Regions from separate parts of the Pseudomonas sp. NPDC078416 genome, predicted to be linked through region 3. Evidence: predicted binding sites of a transcription regulator. Region 3 holds the regulator's gene; each other region holds the start of a gene.

The links. The regulator FliA, encoded in region 3, starts transcription of late flagellar genes. The targets are predictions, from matches to a motif close to CTAAAGTTTNNNNNNNNNNNGCCGNTAA.
Region 1: a site for FliA is predicted at 1,829-1,856, ahead of motA (flagellar motor stator protein MotA). Genes of this name have one in related genera too.
Region 2: a site for FliA is predicted at 1,766-1,793, ahead of ACQKEN_RS12155 (methyl-accepting chemotaxis protein). Genes of this name have one in related genera too.
Region 4: a site for FliA is predicted at 2,009-2,036, ahead of ACQKEN_RS20480 (methyl-accepting chemotaxis protein). Genes of this name have one in related genera too.

The regions. Positions count from the first base shown of each region.
Region 1 is NZ_JBNNGV010000001.1:558,934-563,555, reverse strand. Features, by position in the region: gene motB (flagellar motor protein MotB) at 1-904, opposite strand, end outside; gene motA (flagellar motor stator protein MotA) at 908-1,759, opposite strand; gene ACQKEN_RS02470 (HDOD domain-containing protein) at 1,972-3,507, shown strand; gene rhdA (thiosulfate sulfurtransferase) at 3,554-4,369, shown strand; gene asd (archaetidylserine decarboxylase) at 4,423-4,622, shown strand, end outside.
Region 2 is NZ_JBNNGV010000010.1:124,340-128,961, forward strand. Features, by position in the region: gene ACQKEN_RS12155 (methyl-accepting chemotaxis protein) at 1-1,589, opposite strand, end outside; gene ACQKEN_RS12160 (IclR family transcriptional regulator) at 1,857-2,693, opposite strand; gene ACQKEN_RS12165 (ABC transporter ATP-binding protein) at 2,940-3,968, shown strand; gene ACQKEN_RS12170 (ABC transporter permease) at 3,965-4,622, shown strand, end outside.
Region 3 is NZ_JBNNGV010000004.1:7,568-12,189, reverse strand. Features, by position in the region: gene ACQKEN_RS06820 (chemotaxis protein CheA) at 1-326, opposite strand, end outside; gene ACQKEN_RS06815 (protein phosphatase CheZ) at 471-1,259, opposite strand; gene ACQKEN_RS06810 (chemotaxis response regulator CheY) at 1,279-1,653, opposite strand; gene fliA (RNA polymerase sigma factor FliA) at 1,895-2,638, opposite strand; gene fleN (flagellar synthesis regulator FleN) at 2,635-3,468, opposite strand; gene flhF (flagellar biosynthesis protein FlhF) at 3,587-4,622, opposite strand, start outside.
Region 4 is NZ_JBNNGV010000028.1:19,292-23,913, reverse strand. Features, by position in the region: gene acnA (aconitate hydratase AcnA) at 1-820, shown strand, start outside; gene ACQKEN_RS20485 (CPBP family intramembrane glutamic endopeptidase) at 1,175-1,966, shown strand; gene ACQKEN_RS20480 (methyl-accepting chemotaxis protein) at 2,068-3,633, shown strand; gene ACQKEN_RS20475 (hypothetical protein) at 3,918-4,571, shown strand.

The sequences.
Region 1 (4,622 bases), on a different contig from region 3:
CTGTCGATGGCGCAGCGGCTCCGGGCGCATCCGGCGTTTGCGGTGCTCCACCTGAATTCTGCGCGCCTTCGATCCGCTGCTGCGCTTTCTTGGTCATCACCACAATATCGATGCGACGGTTGATCGGGTTTTGCGGGTGCTCCTTGTCATACAGTGCCGAAGAAGCATAACCCACCACGCGCGCCACCTGCTGATCCGGATACCCACCCGCGAGCAGCGCACGGCGAGCAGCATTCGCTCGGCCGGACGACAGCTCCCAGTTGCCGAAGCCGTTGTTGCCGACAAAAGGCGTCGCGTCGGTGTGACCGCTGATACTGACCTTGTTCGGCACCGCTTTGATCGTGTCGGCCATGGCCAGCAAGATGTCTTCGAAATAGGGTTTGAGCTTCGCACTGCCAATGTCGAACATCGGGCGGTTTTCGGCGTCCGTGATCTGGATGCGCAAACCGTCCTGAGTGATCTCGAACAGAATCTGGTCCTTGAACTTCGCCAGTTGCGGATTCTCGTTGATCTTGGTCTGCAACTCTTGCAGCAGCATCTCCAGACGGTCCTGCTCGACCTGCTCGGCGGCGGCGTCCTGCTGATCCGCGTCGACCGGCACGCGATCCGGCGAAGGCGTGGATTTCACCTCCGGGTTCAGCGTCTGGTCAGGGGACATTTCCGGCGAACCGCCCAGGTCAATGACATAAGGCGAGCCGCTATCGGAAAAACCGACCGGGTCCTTGAAGTAACCCGCGATGGCGAGCAGTTGCTCGGGTGTGGCCGACGACATCAGCCACAGCACCAGAAAGAACGCCATCATCGCCGTCGCGAAGTCGGCAAATGCGATTTTCCAGGCGCCGCCGTGATGCCCTCCGCCGTAGCGCTTGACGCGCTTTATGATGATCGGCTGATTATTTTCCATGGATCAACGACCGCGGACAGCTTGTTCCAGCTCGCTGAAGCTGGGGCGATGGGCCGGATACAGAACCTTGCGGCCGAATTCCACGGCCAGCGAAGGCGGCACGCCGGACGCCGACGCGACGAGCGAAGCCTTGATCGATTCATAGACGTTCATTTCTTCCTTGGCATCGTGGGCCAGGGAAGTGGCCAACGGGCCGAAGAAACCGTATGCCGCGAGAATACCGAAGAACGTACCGACCAGCGCCGCACCAACGTGCATGCCGATCGCGGCCTTGTCGCCAGAACCCAGAGAGGCCATGGTCACCACGATACCCAGTACCGCCGCAACGATACCGAAACCTGGCATGGCGTCGGCGACACCGGTCACTGCGTGGGAAGGATGCTCAAGTTCTTCTTTCATGCTCAGCAGTTCCATGTCGAACAAGCCTTCCAGCTCGTGGGGCGCCATGTTGCCGGAGGACATGATGCGCAGGTAATCGCAGATGAAAGCGATCATGCGGGTGTCTTTGAGCACGCCAGGGTACTTGGCGAAAATCGGGCTGTTCTCGGGCTCTTCGATGTCGCCTTCGATGGCCATCATGCCTTCGCGACGACTCTTGTTGAGGATCTCGTAGACCAGGCCCAGCACTTCGAGGTAGTAGCCGTGGGTGAACCGGGTGCTGAACATCTTCAAGGACTTCTTGATGACCAGCATGGTCATATAGCCCGGGTTGGCTTGCAGGAATGCACCCAGCGCCGCACCGCCGATGATCATGACCTCGAAAGGCTGGATCAACGCAGCGATCTGACCGTGGGACAGTACGTATCCGCCGAGAACGCTCGCGAAAACGACGATGATGCCGATAATTTTTGCCATAGGTAGAAAATACTTACTGAGTCGGGTTCATGGTCATTGTGCGAGAAGCGCTTGAAACTCTTGTCCTGCTTATCGGCATGAATGCGCCAGACTATAGTCAGATCACAGGAAAATGCTGACCGATGCGTGGCGCAGGACGTTGCGTCCATAAGGGCCAGCATGATGCCAGTATCTAACATCGATCTAACCTCCCAGCCGTACGGGTGTTGTGAATGCAATCAGATAAAGCTTCTTCGCTACCTGTCCCGCGCACCCTGGATAACTGGATTAAACAGCTCGACGGCATCGCCTTGCCCGTGCCTGCGGTGGCGTATCAACGCGTGCAGGCGGCACTGACCGACAGTCGCCGCTCGCTGCGCGATATTGCCGATCTCATGCAGGACAGCCCGGCGCTGGTGCTCAACGTTTTGCGCGAAGCCAACCTGAACAGCCCGGCCACGGCCCAGCCTGCGGAGAGTCTTGAAGTCGCCATCAACCGATTGGGGCTGGCGCGCACCGAAGCGCTGTTGGCGCGACTGCCCAGTGTCGATGCACGGGATATCCCGGTGGCGCTGCGTCAAATCCAGATGATCAGTCAGCACGCCATGCAACAGGCTTACGGCCTGTTCGCCAATCAACTGGCCCGGCTGTGGCAGGACATCCATCTGGGCAGCCTGTTGTTCCTCTCGCCGCTGTGGCCGATGGCGCTGGCCCACCCCAAACTGCTGGAAGAATGGGAGTTGCGGGTTATCCACAAGGGCGAGTGCGCAAAGGCTGTGGAAAACACGCTGTTCGGCGTGCGACTGGTTCATTTGTGTCAGGCGCTGGCGCTGCACTGGCGCCTGCCGATCTGGGTGACCCAGGGCTACGACCTGCTGACCTCCCAGCAACGCAATCTGGTGAGGGTGCTGCGCATCGCCCACAGCAACGGCGATCCGCTTAAACAGCAACAGCAACTCGACGCCGATTTGCCGCTGCGGCGCTGGCTCAACCAGCCCGCCAATACGATTTTGCTGGCCAACGGTCTCGCGCTGTCGGCGCACCAGGCCTGGGACACACCGCACAACCTGCGCTGGCAGCTGCTGACCAGCCTGTATCTGCAACAGTCACTGGATCATCTCCAGCAGCAGGTTCACCAGAACGCAGTGGCGAGCGCGCGTCAGCATTCCGGCCCGGACATCTGGCACCCCGCACAGGCTTTGCTCTGGCCATGGAATAACCGTCGGCTACACAAAGGCTTGCTCCCCGCGCCGCCACCCTCGCCCGACGCCTTGCAGCTGTGGCGCAAGCACTGCGCCGATCTGTTGAAAGAACCCGGCATTTTCATCAACGCGATACACCTGACCACCTGCGCCCGGGATGCTCTGGTAGCAGCGGGCATGCAGCGGGTAGTGTTGCTGATGACCGATCGCAAGACCGACAGCCTGCGCGTGCATCAGATCGCGGGCGTGGACAAGTCGGCCGCTGCGTTGCTGGTCCCTTACAAGGACAGCACCGTGCTGCAACGCCTGCTCGCCCAGCCCACGCAGTTGCGTCTGACGCCGGCCAACAACGCTCAGTTTTCGGCGCTGCTGCCGCCGCAACTGCGCAATCTGTTCAGCGGCGAAAACCTGCTGATTCGCTCACTGTCCAGCAATGGCCGTGTGGTGATGATGGTGGTGGCCGACCAGGGCGGTGGGCCGTTTTCCGAAGTCTCCGTACAGGCGTTCGGAAAAACCGGTCAGTGCATCGAGAAAGCCCTCACCACCTTTAGCCATCGCAATGGCTGACGGCTGAGCTACAATTCGCAACCTTTTCGCGATCCGGAGACGCTAGATGTCTGCCTTTTCAAGCTTGCCGCTGGTCATCGAGCCCGCAGACCTGCAAGCACGCCTCAGCGCGCCAGAGCTTATTCTGGTCGACCTGACCAGCCCGGCCCGCTACGAGGCCGGCCACATCCCGGGCGCGAGATTCGTCGATCCGAAACGCACTCAGCTGGGCCTGCCACCCGCGCCAGGGCTGCTGCCCTCGCACACGCATCTGGAAGCGCTGTTCGGCGAACTGGGCCATAACCCTGAGGCGGTGTACGTGGTTTATGACGATGAAGGCGGGGGATGGGCGGGTCGGTTCATCTGGCTGCTCGACGTCATCGGACACAAAAAGTATCACTATATCGACGGTGGCCTGCTCGCCTGGCAAGCCGAAGGCCTGCCACTGTCGACAGAGGTGCCAAAAGCAGTCGGCGGCCCGGTTTCGCTGACCTTGCACGACGAGCCCACGGCCACCCGCGAATACCTGCAAAGCCGCCTGGGCGCCGCTGACCTGGCGATCTGGGATGCACGCGCACCGAGCGAGTACTCCGGCGAAAAAGTCGTCGCCGCCAAGGGAGGTCACATTCCCGGCGCCGTGAATTTCGAATGGACCGCCGGCATGGATCAGGCGCGCCACCTGCGCATCCGCAAGGACATGCCGCAGATCCTCGAAGACCTGGGCATCACCCCGGAGAAAGAAATCATTACCCACTGCCAGACCCATCATCGCTCGGGCTTCACCTATCTGGTGGCCAAGGCGCTGGGCTACCCGAGGGTCAAGGGCTACGCCGGCTCCTGGGGCGAGTGGGGCAATCACCCGGACACCCCGGTCGAGAAATAAATCGGCGCCCGACGTGGCGCAGCTCCGTATTCCCCTTTTCGAACGCTTTAGGAATCTTGATGAAACAGCGTCTGTTTATCCTTTTCCAGTATCTGCTTCCCCATCATCTGCTGTCGCAACTGGCCGGCTGCGTGGCCGAATGCCGCGTGCGCTGGTTCAAAAACGCCTTCACCCAGTGGTTCGCGCGCCGCTATCAGGTCGACATGTCCCAGGCTCAGGTCGAAGACATCACCGGGTACCCGCACTTCAATGA
Region 2 (4,622 bases), on a different contig from region 3:
AACCCCGCCGACAACACACTCAGGTCCTGACTCGCGGTCTGGGTGCGCTTGACGTTGTCCTGGTTGGTGGTGGCGATGGCGGTGATTTCAGTCAGGTTGCGGGAGATGTCTTCGGCCACTGACGTCTGCTCTTCCGCCGCCGTAGCAATCTGGCGGTTCATGTCGCGGATGGCTTCCACGGCGCTGGTAATGCGTTCCAGCGAAGAGCCTGCCAGCGCCACCTGATCAACGCTTTCCTGGCTGCGTGCCTGCCCGCTTTCAATCGCCTGGGCCGCATCCACGGCACCGGTTTGCACCGAGTTGATGATCTGGTTGATTTCCGCCGTCGAGGCCGCCGTGCGCTGGGCCAGCGTGCGCACTTCGTCGGCGACCACCGCAAAACCGCGCCCGGCATCGCCGGCACGGGCCGCTTCGATGGCCGCGTTCAGCGCCAGCAGGTTGGTCTGCTCGGCGATGCCGCGAATCACTTCGAGCACCTTCCCGATCCGCCCGCTGTCGGTTTCCAGACGACGAATGACGTTGGCGGTGTTGCTGATCTCGGTGCGCATCTGGGTGATCGCTGTGATCGTTGCGCCCATCACCTTGCTGCCTTCCTGGGAACTGCGATCCGCTTCGTCAGCAGCCTGGGCGGCCTGAGCCGCATGGCGGGCGACCTCCTGGGCGGTGGCGGACATTTCGGTCATAGCCGTCGCCACCTGGTCGGTGCGCTCGAACTGCTCGTGGGTGCCCTGGGCCATCAGCGCGGCAATCGCTTTCAACTCGCCGCCGGCACTGTCCAGGTCGGTGGTGCTGCGCTTGAGGCGCGTAAAGGTGTCGGCGAGGAAATCCCGCAGCGTATTCGCCGCGACGGCCAGACGGCCCAGCTCGTCCTGGCGGGTGATGCTGACGCGGTCACTGAACTTGCCCTGACTCAATTGCGCGACGTATTCGATCAGCATACGGATCGGGGCGACGATGTTGCGGTTGACCACCCACAGGGTCAGCACGCCCACCAGCAACGCCGAGGCGAGCATGACCAGCGTGCCGATGAGAATGGTCCGGTCAGCCGTGCTGCTGAGGATTTTCGATTGCTCGTCACTCTGTTTGCGCAGGCCGGCGACCAGGCCGGTCATCTGCTCGCTGGCGGCACGGTCAACGCCTTTGACGGCCATGTCACCGGCGACCGGGTCACCGCCGGAGGCGATGTAAGCGTCACGACCTTTGCGGTAGGCCACGCCGAGGGTGCGGTGCTCATTGCGCAGCGCATCAACCTGGGTTTTGGTCGCCGAGTCCAGCCCGTCCATTGCACTCAGGCTGCCGAGGGTGTCCTGCACCTGACGTTCCTGGTCTTCGAACTGCGCCCAGAACTTGTCGCGATCGGCTGGCTGCTTGCCCCGCAACAGCACGTTCTTCCACTCCTGCACCTGAACCTTGAATTGCAGGTTGGCCTGATCGACCAGTTGCGAGGCGTGCAACGGCCCTTCAAGCAGCCCGCGATAGGCGTGAACGTTGCTGGACAGGAACTGGAAACACGCGAGGGCAATCAGCACGACCAGCACAAGGCTGCCGCTGAGCAGCGCGAGGATCTGCGATCTCAGGGATTTCGACATACGAGGATCTCAAAAGGGAGGACAACCTGCTCCGAGGATCACCCGGAGTTTTTTTGCGGCTTGCCACATCCCTGTGCCATCGCGTCGGAGCGGTCCGAAAACGAGGCGCCTGCACAGAGTGATTCGACCCCGCGCAGGGCTTCTTGAAGGGCGGCCCGGCGGATCCGACGGACGGCTGAACAGCACCAGCGGCGAGGCCTTCAGCCCAATCAAACGGCTGTCTAAACGTGTCGAGCAGCATTCGGATGAATAGGCATAACGCAGTGATCATTCCCGCTGACCGAACACCTGGGAGGGCCTGCGCAACACCGGATCGAATGGATTGATCTTCTGGCTGATCGCCGTGGCCTCGCGCTTGAGCATGTCCACCACGGTGGGCATGCGGTCTGCACTGAGGCGGTCACTGATGGTCGCCACGCTCAACGCCGCCACCGCCCGGCCATCACGGTCGAGAATCGGCACCGCCAGCCCTGCCATGCCTTCCAGCACGCCGGTGTTGCGCGCGGCGTAGCCGGTACGCCGGACGGTGTCGATTTCCGAACGCAGCATCACTTCGTCATAGAGGTGAAAATCCCGCAGGCGCGGCAGGTTGTAGCGGATCACCGTTTCACGCTCTTCTTCCGGCAGAAACGCCAGGATCGCCAGACTGCCCTGCCCGACGCCCAGCGCCACGCGGCCGCCAATGTCGCCGGTGAAGGTGCGGATCGGGTACGGCCCTTCGCTGCGGTCAAGGCACACCGCATCGAAACCGCTGCGGGCCAGCAGAAACAACGAGTCCCCCAACGAGGCCGACAGGCGCAACAGGCTCGGCCGCACCACGTCCCGCAAGTTGCCGGACTGCCCGGCGCGCGCTGCCAGGGCGAAGAACTCCAGGCTCAGTCGATAGCGTTTGCTGCGCACATCCTGCTCGACCATGCCCTCATCCATCAGGCTGCGCAGGAGGCGGTGGGTGGTCGGCTGCGACAGCCCGACCTGCTGCGCCAGTTGCGTCACCCGTTCGCTACCGTCCGGACAATCGCCCAGCGCCCGCAGCACTGCGAACAGGCGAGAGACTGCGCCAACGCCCGTTTCTTTCTTACCCGTCTTCCGCTCAGTGGAATCCATTTAGCACCAGCCCCTATTTCTTTTCGCTGAATGAATGAATCGGAAAAAACTACTCACTCAATGAAATTGCTCGTTGAGCGCATCCTAGTCTTGGGCCTAGGATCGGTCCACAGGGCGATTTGAATAACAGCGGCAGCCGACACCGATCGAGCGCCAGCGTCCACGGCCACACGCAGCACTTCTCTTCGCATCTGCCCATAAAAAACGCACGCCTTCGGTGTGCACGAAAAAAGGTGGAACGCAGCCATGGCTTTTCTTCAACTCCAGGCACTGTGCAAGCGCTACGGCCCCGTCGATGCGGTCGTGGCCACTGACCTTTCCGTGGAGCAAGGCGAATTCGTCTCCCTGCTCGGCCCCTCCGGCTGCGGCAAAACCACCACCCTGCAAATGATTGCCGGCTTCGTTGATGTCAGCGCCGGCCGCATCCTGCTGGACGGCCGCGACATCACCCACGCCAAACCGGCCAGTCGCGGCCTCGGCGTGGTCTTTCAGTCGTACGCGCTGTTCCCGCACATGACCGTGCGCGACAACGTCGCCTTTGGCCTGAAAATGCGCAAAGTCTCCGCCGCCGACATCGAGCGCCGCGTCTCCCGCGTGCTGGAGCTGGTGCGCCTCACGCCCCATGCCGAGCGTTACCCCCGCGAGCTGTCCGGCGGACAGCGTCAGCGGGTGGCCCTGGCCCGCGCGCTGGTGATCGAGCCGCCGGTGCTGCTGCTGGACGAGCCGCTGTCCAACCTCGACGCCAACCTGCGCGAAGAGATGCAATTCGAAATCCGCCGCATCCAGCGCGAAGTCGGCATCACCACGTTGATGGTCACCCACGACCAGGCCGAAGCGCTGTCCATCAGCGATCGCGTCGTGGTCATGCAGGCCGGGCGCATCACCCAGATCGACGAGCCGTACCACCTCTACGAACACCCGCGCACGCGCTTCATCTCAGGCTTCGTCGGCAAGGCCAATCTGCTGCGCGGCGACGTCGATGCCAGCGGCGCAGCTCAGGTGCGTCATGAGCCCGGCGACGGCGAGCTGGTGCTGAGCCTGCGCCCCGAGAAAATCGACCTGGTGCCTGCAGGGACCGGCCGCCTGCAGGGGCGCGTGGTCATGCGCTACTTCCTCGGCAGCCAGTGGCTGTACCGCATCGAAACGCCCATCGGCGAAATCACCGTGGTGCGCCGCAACGATGGTGACGCGCCGATGAACGAAGGCTTCGCGGTGGGGCTGGACTGGCCGTCGGAGCTGCTGCGCGTATTGAGCGTCGATGAGGTGCGGGCATGAGTGTGCTGCGCGACACCGGACGCGGCTACTTGCTGTCGGCCCCGGCACTGGCGCTGTTTTTCGGACTGCTGTTGCTGCCATTGGCGTTGACGCTGGTGCTGTCATTCAACGTGTTCGACTACGAAGTCGGAGTCAAAAGCGGTGAATGGACGCTGGCCCAGTACGCCAATCTGCTCACCGATTCGTACTTTTACGAAATATTCCTGCGGACCTTCTGGATCAGCGCCCTGGTGACCCTGCTCTGTGTGGTGATCGGCGTGCCCGAGGCCTACATCCTCAGCCGCATGGGCACCCCGTGGCGTTCGATTTTCCTGATCCTGATCCTCACGCCGCTGCTGATTTCGGTGGTGGTGCGGGCGTTCGGCTGGAGCCTGTTGCTGGGCGCCGACGGTCTGATCAATCAGGCGATCCAGGCCCTCGGCGGGCGTCCGATCAAGATGCTCTACACGCCGTTCGCGGTGATTCTGGCGCTGGTCCACGTGATGCTGCCGTTCATGATCATCCCGGTGTGGACCTCGCTGCAGAAGCTCGACGCCTCCGCCGAGCAGGCCGCGCTGTCCCTCGGTGCGACCCAGGCGCAAGTGATGAGGATGGTGGTGTTGCCCCAGGTGATGCCGGGCGTGCTGTCGGGCACGTTGATCGTTTTCGGCCTGT
Region 3 (4,622 bases):
CGCTCGCGCACCTGACCGAACATGCTGTTGACGGTGTCGAGTGCTTCAAGCACCACGTCCATGAGCTCCGAGTCGACGCGGCGTTCACCCTTGCGCAGGATGTCGAACACGTTCTCGGCGATGTGACAGCATTCAACCAGCTCGTTGAGCTGGAGGAAGCCGGCGCCCCCTTTTACAGTGTGAAAACCGCGAAAAATTGCATTGAGCAGGTCCGCATCGTCCGGCCGGCTTTCCAGCTCGACCAACTGCTCTGACAACAGCTCGAGAATCTCGCCGGCCTCTACCAGAAAATCCTGAAGGATTTCTTCATCGGCGCCGAAGCTCATTGGGGGGTGCTCCTAAAATTAACCGTCAAACCGATCCGGAGGCTGCACTGACGGCCTGCGCGCCTTGCTTTCGTCGAAGCATTGGCGCGCGGGTCCAGCAGCCACTTTCACAGAAAACCTGAAGTCCGAATAAGAATGACCGAATCAGAATCCGAGGCTGGATAGCAGATCGTCAACATCATCCTGTCCGGATACAACGTCTTCACGTTTATCGGCATGAATCTGCGGACCTTCACCCTTGGAGTGAAGTTTTTCTTGTTCTTTTTGCTGACGGAACACTTCCTGGTCGTGCTCGATGCCCGCGAAGCGGTCCACCTGGCTCGCCATGAGCACCAGCTTGAGCAGGTTGCGCTCGACTTCCGTGACCAGTGTGGTCACGCGCTTGATCACTTGACCGGTGAGGTCCTGGTAATCCTGCGCCAGCAGAATGTCGTTGAGATGCGCAGAGACCTCGGTGGTCTCCTTCTCGCTGCGGGTCAGGAACACATCGACACGGCGGGCCAGATCACGAAACTCTTCGGCGCTGATCTCGCGGCGCATGAAGCGTCCCCAATCGGCGCTCAACGACTTGGCATCATCAGTGAGCCCGTGCATCAGCGGCGTGCTCAGCTCCACCAGGTCCATGGTCCGGTTGGCCGCGTTTTCGGTCAGCCTGACCACGTACGACAGCCGTTCGGTGGCGTCGGTGATCTGGGAGACCTCCTCGGCCTGCGGCATGTTCGGGTCGATCTGGAAGTTGACGATCGCGCTGTGCAGCTCGCGCGTCAGTTTGCCGACTTCCTGATACAGGCCGCGGTCGCGGGTCTGGTTAAGCTCATGGATCAGTTGCACAGCGTCGCCGAACTTGCCTTTTTCAAGGCTCGCGACCAGCTCTTGTGCGTGTTTCTTCAGGGTTGACTCAAAGTCACCCATTGTCGAATCTTTGGAATCCATAGCGCCCTCGCAGCGGACATCAGCTATTGACGCGCTCGAATATCTTTTCGATTTTCTCTTTGAGCACTTGCGCAGTGAACGGCTTCACCACGTAGCCGTTCACACCGGCCTGAGCGGCTTCGATGATCTGCTCGCGCTTGGCTTCGGCAGTGACCATCAGCACCGGCAGGCTGCGCAGACGCTCGTCGGCACGTACCTGACGCAACAGGTCAATGCCGGACATGCCCGGCATGTTCCAGTCGGTGACGAGGAAGTCAAAGGCGCCGCTTTGCAGCATCGGCAATGCGGTGAGTCCGTCATCTGCTTCGGCCGTGTTGGTGAACCCAAGGTCACGCAACAGGTTTTTTATGATCCGCCGCATCGTTGAGAAGTCATCAACGATGAGGATTTTCATGTTCTTGTCCAATTCGACCTCCAAGCAGTCTTTAACGCGTTCAGCACCTGAACGCGCGTTCAATCAATACCGGCTCCGAACAGAAAGAGGGATTGAAATCGACCGGGACGAGCGCAGCGAAACCGGATCATCTACGACCCGGTTCGACCGACTCCTGCCGTGTCTCTTCTGCTTCCCGCTCAACGTCTTGCACAGCCGGTCTTACAAGCAAAACACGCAGGCCTCTCGGCCTGCGCCTGATTCATGAACGTGCGCGCCACTCGCCAAGACGACCGCGCAACCGCGCCGCGCATTGGCTGTGCAACTGGCTGACCCGCGACTCGCTGACACCCAGGACCTCACCGATTTCCTTGAGGTTCAGCTCTTCGTCGTAGTACAGCGACAGCACCAGGCGTTCACGTTCGGGCAAGTTGGCAATGGCCTCGGCCAGCGCAGCCTGAAAGCGCTCGTCTTCCAGATCCCGCGACGGTTCGAGGGACTGGCTCGCGCCGTCCTCGTGCAGCCCTTCGTGTTCGCCGTCCTGCAACAGGTCGTCGAAACTGAACAGGCGGCTGCCCAGGGTATCGTTCAAAATCCCGTAGTAATCGTCGAGACTCATTTCAAGTTCGGCAGCAACCTCGTGATCTTTAGCGTCACGGCCGGTTTTTGCTTCGATTGATCGAATCGCGTCACTGACCATGCGCGTGTTGCGGTGAACCGAGCGCGGTGCCCAGTCCCCCTTGCGCACTTCGTCGAGCATTGCGCCACGGATACGAATACCCGCGTACGTCTCGAAGCTGGCCCCTTTGGTGGAGTCGTATTTGGTCGAGACTTCGAGCAAGCCAATCATGCCCGCCTGGATCAAGTCCTCGACCTGCACGCTGGCCGGCAGACGCGCCAGCAAGTGGTAGGCGATTCGTTTGACCAGCGGGGCATAACGCTCGATCAGCTCATACTGGGAGTCTTTGGACGATTTGCTGTACATGCGATAGCCACTTGCTGTCATGAGACGGGCCCTGCGCTGGTGTGATGCACGAGGCGTTCTACGAAAAATTCCAGGTGACCGCGCGGGTTCGCCGGCAGCGGCCAGGTGTCGACTTTCTGCGCGATGGCCTTGAACGCCAGGGCACATTTGGAACGCGGAAACGCTTCGTACACGGCGCGCTGTTTCTGCACGGCCTTGCGTACGCATTCGTCGTACGGCACGGCGCCCACATACTGCAGGGCCACGTCGAGAAAACGGTCGGTGACTTTGGTCAGCTTGGCGAAGAGGTTGCGCCCTTCCTGCGGGCTCTGGGCCATGTTGGCCAGGACGCGGAAGCGGTTCATGCCGTAATCGCGGTTGAGCAATTTGATCAGGGCGTAGGCGTCGGTGATCGACGTGGGCTCGTCGCACACCACCAGCAGCACTTCCTGGGCGGCGCGGACAAAGCTCACCACCGACTCGCCGATGCCGGCGGCGGTATCGATGACCAGCACATCGAGGTTGTCGCCGATGTCACTGAACGCCTGAATCAGCCCGGCATGCTGCGCCGGGGTCAGGTGGACCATGCTCTGGGTGCCCGATGCCGCCGGCACGATGCGCACACCGCCCGGTCCCTGCAGCAGGACATCGCGCAGCTCGCACCGCCCTTCGATGACGTCAGCCAGGGTGCGTTTGGGGGTCAGACCCAACAATACGTCGACGTTGGCCAGACCCAGATCGGCGTCCAGCAACATGACGCGACGTCCCAGCTCGGCCAGTGCCAGTGAAAGATTCACTGAAACGTTGGTCTTGCCTACGCCACCTTTGCCACCGGTCACCGCGATAACCTGTACGGGATGCATGCTGCCCATGTTAATTGTTTACCTTGTCTTGCTTAGACCTAAGCCACATGTCGGGCTGCACGTTCAGTGCCTGAACAATGCCTGGCAGACCATCGATGCAGGAAAATTCCACTGTCATTTTCTCTACCTAGCCCGCGCGCTTGCCGGTGCTGTGATAAAGATCCGCAAACATATCCGCCATCGCTTCCTCGCTAGGCTCCTCCTGCATCTGCACGCTGACAGCCCGGCTCACCAATTGGTGCCGACGCGGCAAATGCAGATCATCCGGTATCCGTGGGCCATCGGTGAGATAGGCCACAGGCAGTTCGTGTGTCACGGCCAGACTGAGCACTTCGCCCAGGCTGGCCGTTTCGTCGAGCTTGGTCAGGATGCACCCGGCCAGGCCGCAACGTTTGTAACTGTGGTAGGCCGCTGACAGCACCTGCTTCTGGCTGGTTGTCGCCAGCACCAGGTAGTTGCGCGCCTTGATGCCACGTCCGGCGAGGGTTTCCAGTTGCAGACGCAGTGCCGGATCGCTGGCTTGCAGGCCGGCGGTGTCGATCAACACCACGCGCTTGCGCAGCAGCGGCTCCAGCGCCTGTGCCAGGGACTGGCCCGGGTCGACGTGGGTGACCGGTACATTGAGGATCCGGCCCAGCGTCTTCAGCTGTTCCTGGGCGCCAATGCGGAAACTGTCCATGCTCACCAGCGCGATATTTTGCGCGCCGTATTTCAACACATATCGGGCCGCCAGTTTAGCCAGCGTGGTGGTTTTGCCCATGCCGGCAGGACCGACCATGGCAATCACACCGCCCTCTTCCAGTGGCTCGACGTCCGGCGTGGCAATCATGCGGGCCAGATGGGCCAGCAGCATGCGCCAGGTGTGGGCCTGATCGCCGGATTCCGGGACCATCGCCAGCAGATCGCGGGACAGCGGGCCGGAGAGGCCAACACGTTGCAGACGGCGCCACAGATTGGCCTGCTGCGGACGGCTGCCTTGCAGTTGATTCCAGGCCAGCGAGCCCAGCTGGACTTCCAGCAGTTCGCGCAGGCCGTTCAATTCGGAGCGCATCGCTTCGTAGGCGCGGTCGCCAACAGCAGGCTCGGCGTTGCGTTCTGCACGCTCGGCGGCCACAGCGGCGTGGATCGACGGGCGGAACGGTTCTTCCAGCGTTGGCTCGATC
Region 4 (4,622 bases), on a different contig from region 3:
CATTGAGGTGCCCGAGGCGGCGACCTACGTCTGGCAGCCGGACTCGACCTACATCCAGCACCCGCCGTTCTTCGAGGACGTCGCCGGTCCGCTTCCGGTTATCGCCGACGTGCAGCAGGCTCGCGTGCTGGCGGTGCTGGGCGACTCGGTGACCACCGACCACATCTCCCCCGCCGGCAACATCAAACTTGATAGCCCGGCCGGTCGCTACCTGCGCAGCAAGGGCGTGGAGTACAAGGACTTCAACTCCTATGGCTCGCGGCGTGGCAACCATGAAGTGATGATGCGCGGCACCTTCGCCAACATCCGCATTCGCAACGAAATGCTCGGCGGCGAAGAAGGCGGCTACACGCTGCACGTGCCCACCGACGAGAAGCTGCCGATCTATGACGCAGCCATGCGTTATCAGGAAGAAGGCACGCCGCTGGTGGTCATTGCCGGGCAGGAATACGGTACTGGCTCCAGTCGCGACTGGGCGGCGAAAGGCACCAATCTGCTGGGCGTCAAAGCGGTGATTGCCGAGAGTTTCGAGCGCATCCACCGTTCCAACCTGGTCGGCATGGGCGTGCTGCCCCTGCAGTTCAAGGCTGGCGAGAGCCGCAAAACCCTGGGCCTGACCGGCAAGGAAGTGCTCAACATCACCGGACTCACCGGCGCCACTCTGCAACCGGGCATGAGCCTGGCGGTGCAGATCACCCGTGAGGATGGCCAGCAGGAAAACATCGACGTGCTGTGCCGGATCGATACCCTGAACGAGGTGGAATACTTCAAGGCGGGAGGGATTCTGCACTACGTGTTGCGGCAATTGATTGCGTCCTGAGCCTCATCCCGGCGGAAGCCGGTCTCGCTGTCAGTGGGACTGGCTTTAGCCGGGGAGGCGTCAGATGCCACAACGCAATATCAATGGTGCTCAAACCGGCCTCTTCCCGGCTGAAGCCGGTCCTACGGGCACACCGCGTGCAATTAGTGGGACCGGCTTTAGCCGGGAAGGCGTCGTCTGCCTCAACGCAAATTGCCAGCGTCTAACCCAAATCCCTCGTCATCAGAAACGCCCTACACTACCTTCGCCCAGCATCCACGAAACAATCGGACCAGCTCCCTGCTGATCTGACATACACACGCGTTTAATCAACGTTAAAATCGCCAGTCTATTCCGACGCTCAAGGACGACTTCATGTCGGTGCAACGCTGGACAACCCTCTTTCTGCTCTCTCTCGGCTACTGCCTGGCGCTGCTCTACGGCCAGTTGAGCGTGCCCGTGGTTGTCACGTTCGGCCTGCTGATCATGGCCGCCATCTGTGTCAGCCATTTCCAGCACCGCGCCGTGCGCCTCTTCGGCCACGCCCTGTTTATCGCCGTCGCAGCGGGGCTGGCCAGTCACTGGTGGCCGGGTTTCCTTAGCACAAGGGCGATTGCCGGCGTGCGCCTCAGCCCCGAGGCCGCGCCCTATTCGATGTACCTGAATCTCGACAAGCCCCTCATCGGCGTCTGGATCGCAATCGCCTGCCCTTGGGTGTTTATCGCGTTTGGTCCACGACGCTGGCTGGGCGTCACCAGCATTGCTCTTCCCTTCACCGCCGCAGCATGTTTATCAACAGCGCTGCTGCTGGGCGTCGTCGGCTGGTCGCCCAAGTGGCCCGAGCAAACGGGCATCTGGGCGTTGAACAACCTGCTGCTGGTCGCACTGACCGAGGAACTGTTTTTTCGGGGTTACCTGCAAGGGAGCCTGAAACGATGGCTGCAACCTCTGCCCTGCCACGACGCCCTCGCAATCGTGCTGGCGTCCGCATTGTTCGGCCTGGCGCACCTCGGCGCTGGCTGGGAATGGGCGCTTCTCGCGGGCATCGCAGGCACAGGTTACGGAGTGGCTTATCGACTGGGCGGCCTGCCTGCTGCCGTGCTCACCCACTTTGGCCTAAACCTGCTGCATTTCAGCCTGTTCACCTATCCGATGTTCGACCGGTAAGCGTGTTTGAAGACACCCGAAATATGAAGCAGTTCACAAAAGCTTAATTTTTTTCGCTTCGGGCCGATAACCGTTCACAGCCTTCCTGGATCGAATAGCTCATGCGAAATAACCAGCCCATTACTCAACGCGAACGGACCTTCCCGGCGCAGCAACGGTTGATCTCTACCACCGATGCGCGCGGCGTCATCACCTATTGCAACGACGCCTTCATTGAAGTCAGCGGTTTTTCCCAGGATGAACTGATCACGTCGCCGCACAACACGGTGCGCCATCCAGACGTGCCATCGGCGGTTTTCGAACACATGTGGGCCACGCTCAAGCAGGGCTTGCCGTGGATGGGCATCGTCAAGAACCGTTGCAAAAACGGCGACCATTATTGGGTCAACGCTTACGTCACACCGGTCTTCGAGAACAAGCAGGTCGTGGGCTTCGAGTCCGTGCGCATCAAGCCGACCGCTGAACAGGTGCGTCGCGCCGAAGCACTCTATCAACGCCTGAACAGCGGCAAAAGTGCAGTGCCAAGCCGCGACAAATGGCTGCCGATGTTGCAGGACTGGCTGCCATTCATCCTGGTGAGCCAGGTGAGCTTTTTGATTGGTGTGTGGCTGAATTCCCATTGGGGCTTCCTGCTCGCCGCCGCGCTGTCCGTGCCGCTGGGCCTGCTGGGGTTGAGCTGGCAACAGCGTGGCCTCAAGCGCTTGTTGCGGCTGGCCGAGCAAACCACCTCCGACCCACTGATCGCGCAGATGTACACCGACAGTCGTGGCGCGCAAGCACGGCTGGAGATGTCGATCCTCAGCCAGGAAGCGCGCCTGAAGACCTGCCTCACCCGGCTGCAGGACACTGCCGAACACCTCAATGCCCAGGCGCGTCAGTCCGACACCCTGGCGCAGGCCAGCTCCACCGGCCTGGAACGTCAGCGCGTCGAAACCGAGCAGGTCGCCACCGCTGTCAACCAGATGGCCGCGACGACCCAGGAAGTGGCCAATCACGTGCAGCGCACCGCTGACGCCACCCAGCAGGCCAACGAGCTGACCCGCCGAGGCCGCGAGATTGCCAGCGACACCCGCGAAGCCATCCAGCGTCTGTCGGCCTCGGTGGGTGAAACCGGCCTGACCGTAACTCAGCTGGCGAAGGACAGCGATGAAATCGGCGGCGTTGTCGATGTCATCAAAGGCATCGCCGACCAGACCAACCTGCTGGCCCTCAACGCGGCGATCGAAGCCGCTCGCGCGGGCGAAATGGGTCGTGGCTTTGCCGTCGTCGCCGATGAAGTCCGCCAACTGGCGCAGCGCACCACCGAATCCACCGGCCAGATCCACGCCCTCATCGCCAAGCTGCAACAGACGGCGACCAACGCGGTGCAGACCATGAACACAGGGCGTCGCCAGGCTGAAGAAGGTGTCGAGCAGGTCATGGAAGCCGACAGGGCGCTGGTGGGCATCAGCGATGCAGTGGCCAACATCACCGACATGACCACGCAGATCGCCGCCGCCACCGAAGAGCAAAGCTCGGTGGCGGAAGAGGTCAGCCGCAACATCAGCACCATCGCGCACCTGGCCGACCAGACCTCCGACGAAGCCCGTCGCTCGGCCACGCTCAGTGCGGAGCTGACCCAGACCGCCAACACGCAATACTCATTGGTGGAGCGCTTTAACCGCTGAGTGATTGACGGGTTATGCGAAGGCCCCGGCAGATCGTCTGCCGGGGCCTTTTTGTTGGTATCAGGATTTAAGTAGGACATTTCTGAAAATCGTTGGAGCGTGTGGTTTTTGAGTTTGAAGCGGGCCTGGGGCATTGACAGGATTTGTCGAACTCTATTAGTTGATTATTGAAAGACGATAAATAGTTACCACCATCGGTGGAGTATTTTTTGGTCTGGACGACTAATTTAATTTGCACTCTCTCTGCGAATGAAAGCGTAGAGGTGTGTTCGATGGAGAAATTAATGAATAGTGAACGCCTCGCCTCCCCGTCCATTCCAGCAGCTGAGTCGGACGGCTTGTTGCTAACCAGCGAACTCGAGAATGGTTTGGTCGTCATCCTTGATGTGCCGGACTTCGTTAGAAGTGGTGACGCATATCAGCTGTTACTTAATAGCGAAGCAGTTGGCCCTACGCAAGCCTTTCCAATCCCAAATCCTGGAACTAGCGATAAGGTGACCGCTTACCTTCAACAAGATGAGTTCGTAAGTGATGGCATTTATGAAATCGCCTACCGCTACATCACCTACCCAGGGGGAAACATCGCTGAGTCGGGGCCTACACGGGTTCGAGTAGACCGAACAAAACCCGGCGCCACCCTCCTCGCTCCCCTCATCTTCCCCACCGCCACCTTCGGCGATCAACTCGTTGGCCTGCTCCCTGGCTACGCCGGCATGGAACCCGGCGATGTCATCCAGACATTACTCAACGGCGTCGAAGGCCCGTCCCATAAGGTCCAGACGGAAGAGCTCACCCTCCGGCCAGTTGAAATCGCTTTCAGCCGCGAACACTTGCAAGCCCATGCAGCGGAAAACGTGTCCGTCGAGTATTTCGTCACCGACCGCGCGGGCAACGTATCCATCACCAGCCTGCCGACCCTGGTTTCAGTAAAATTGTAACCAGCGTTCAGGCTATTCAACTGAATACCAAAGTTAACCACCTCCACGCTT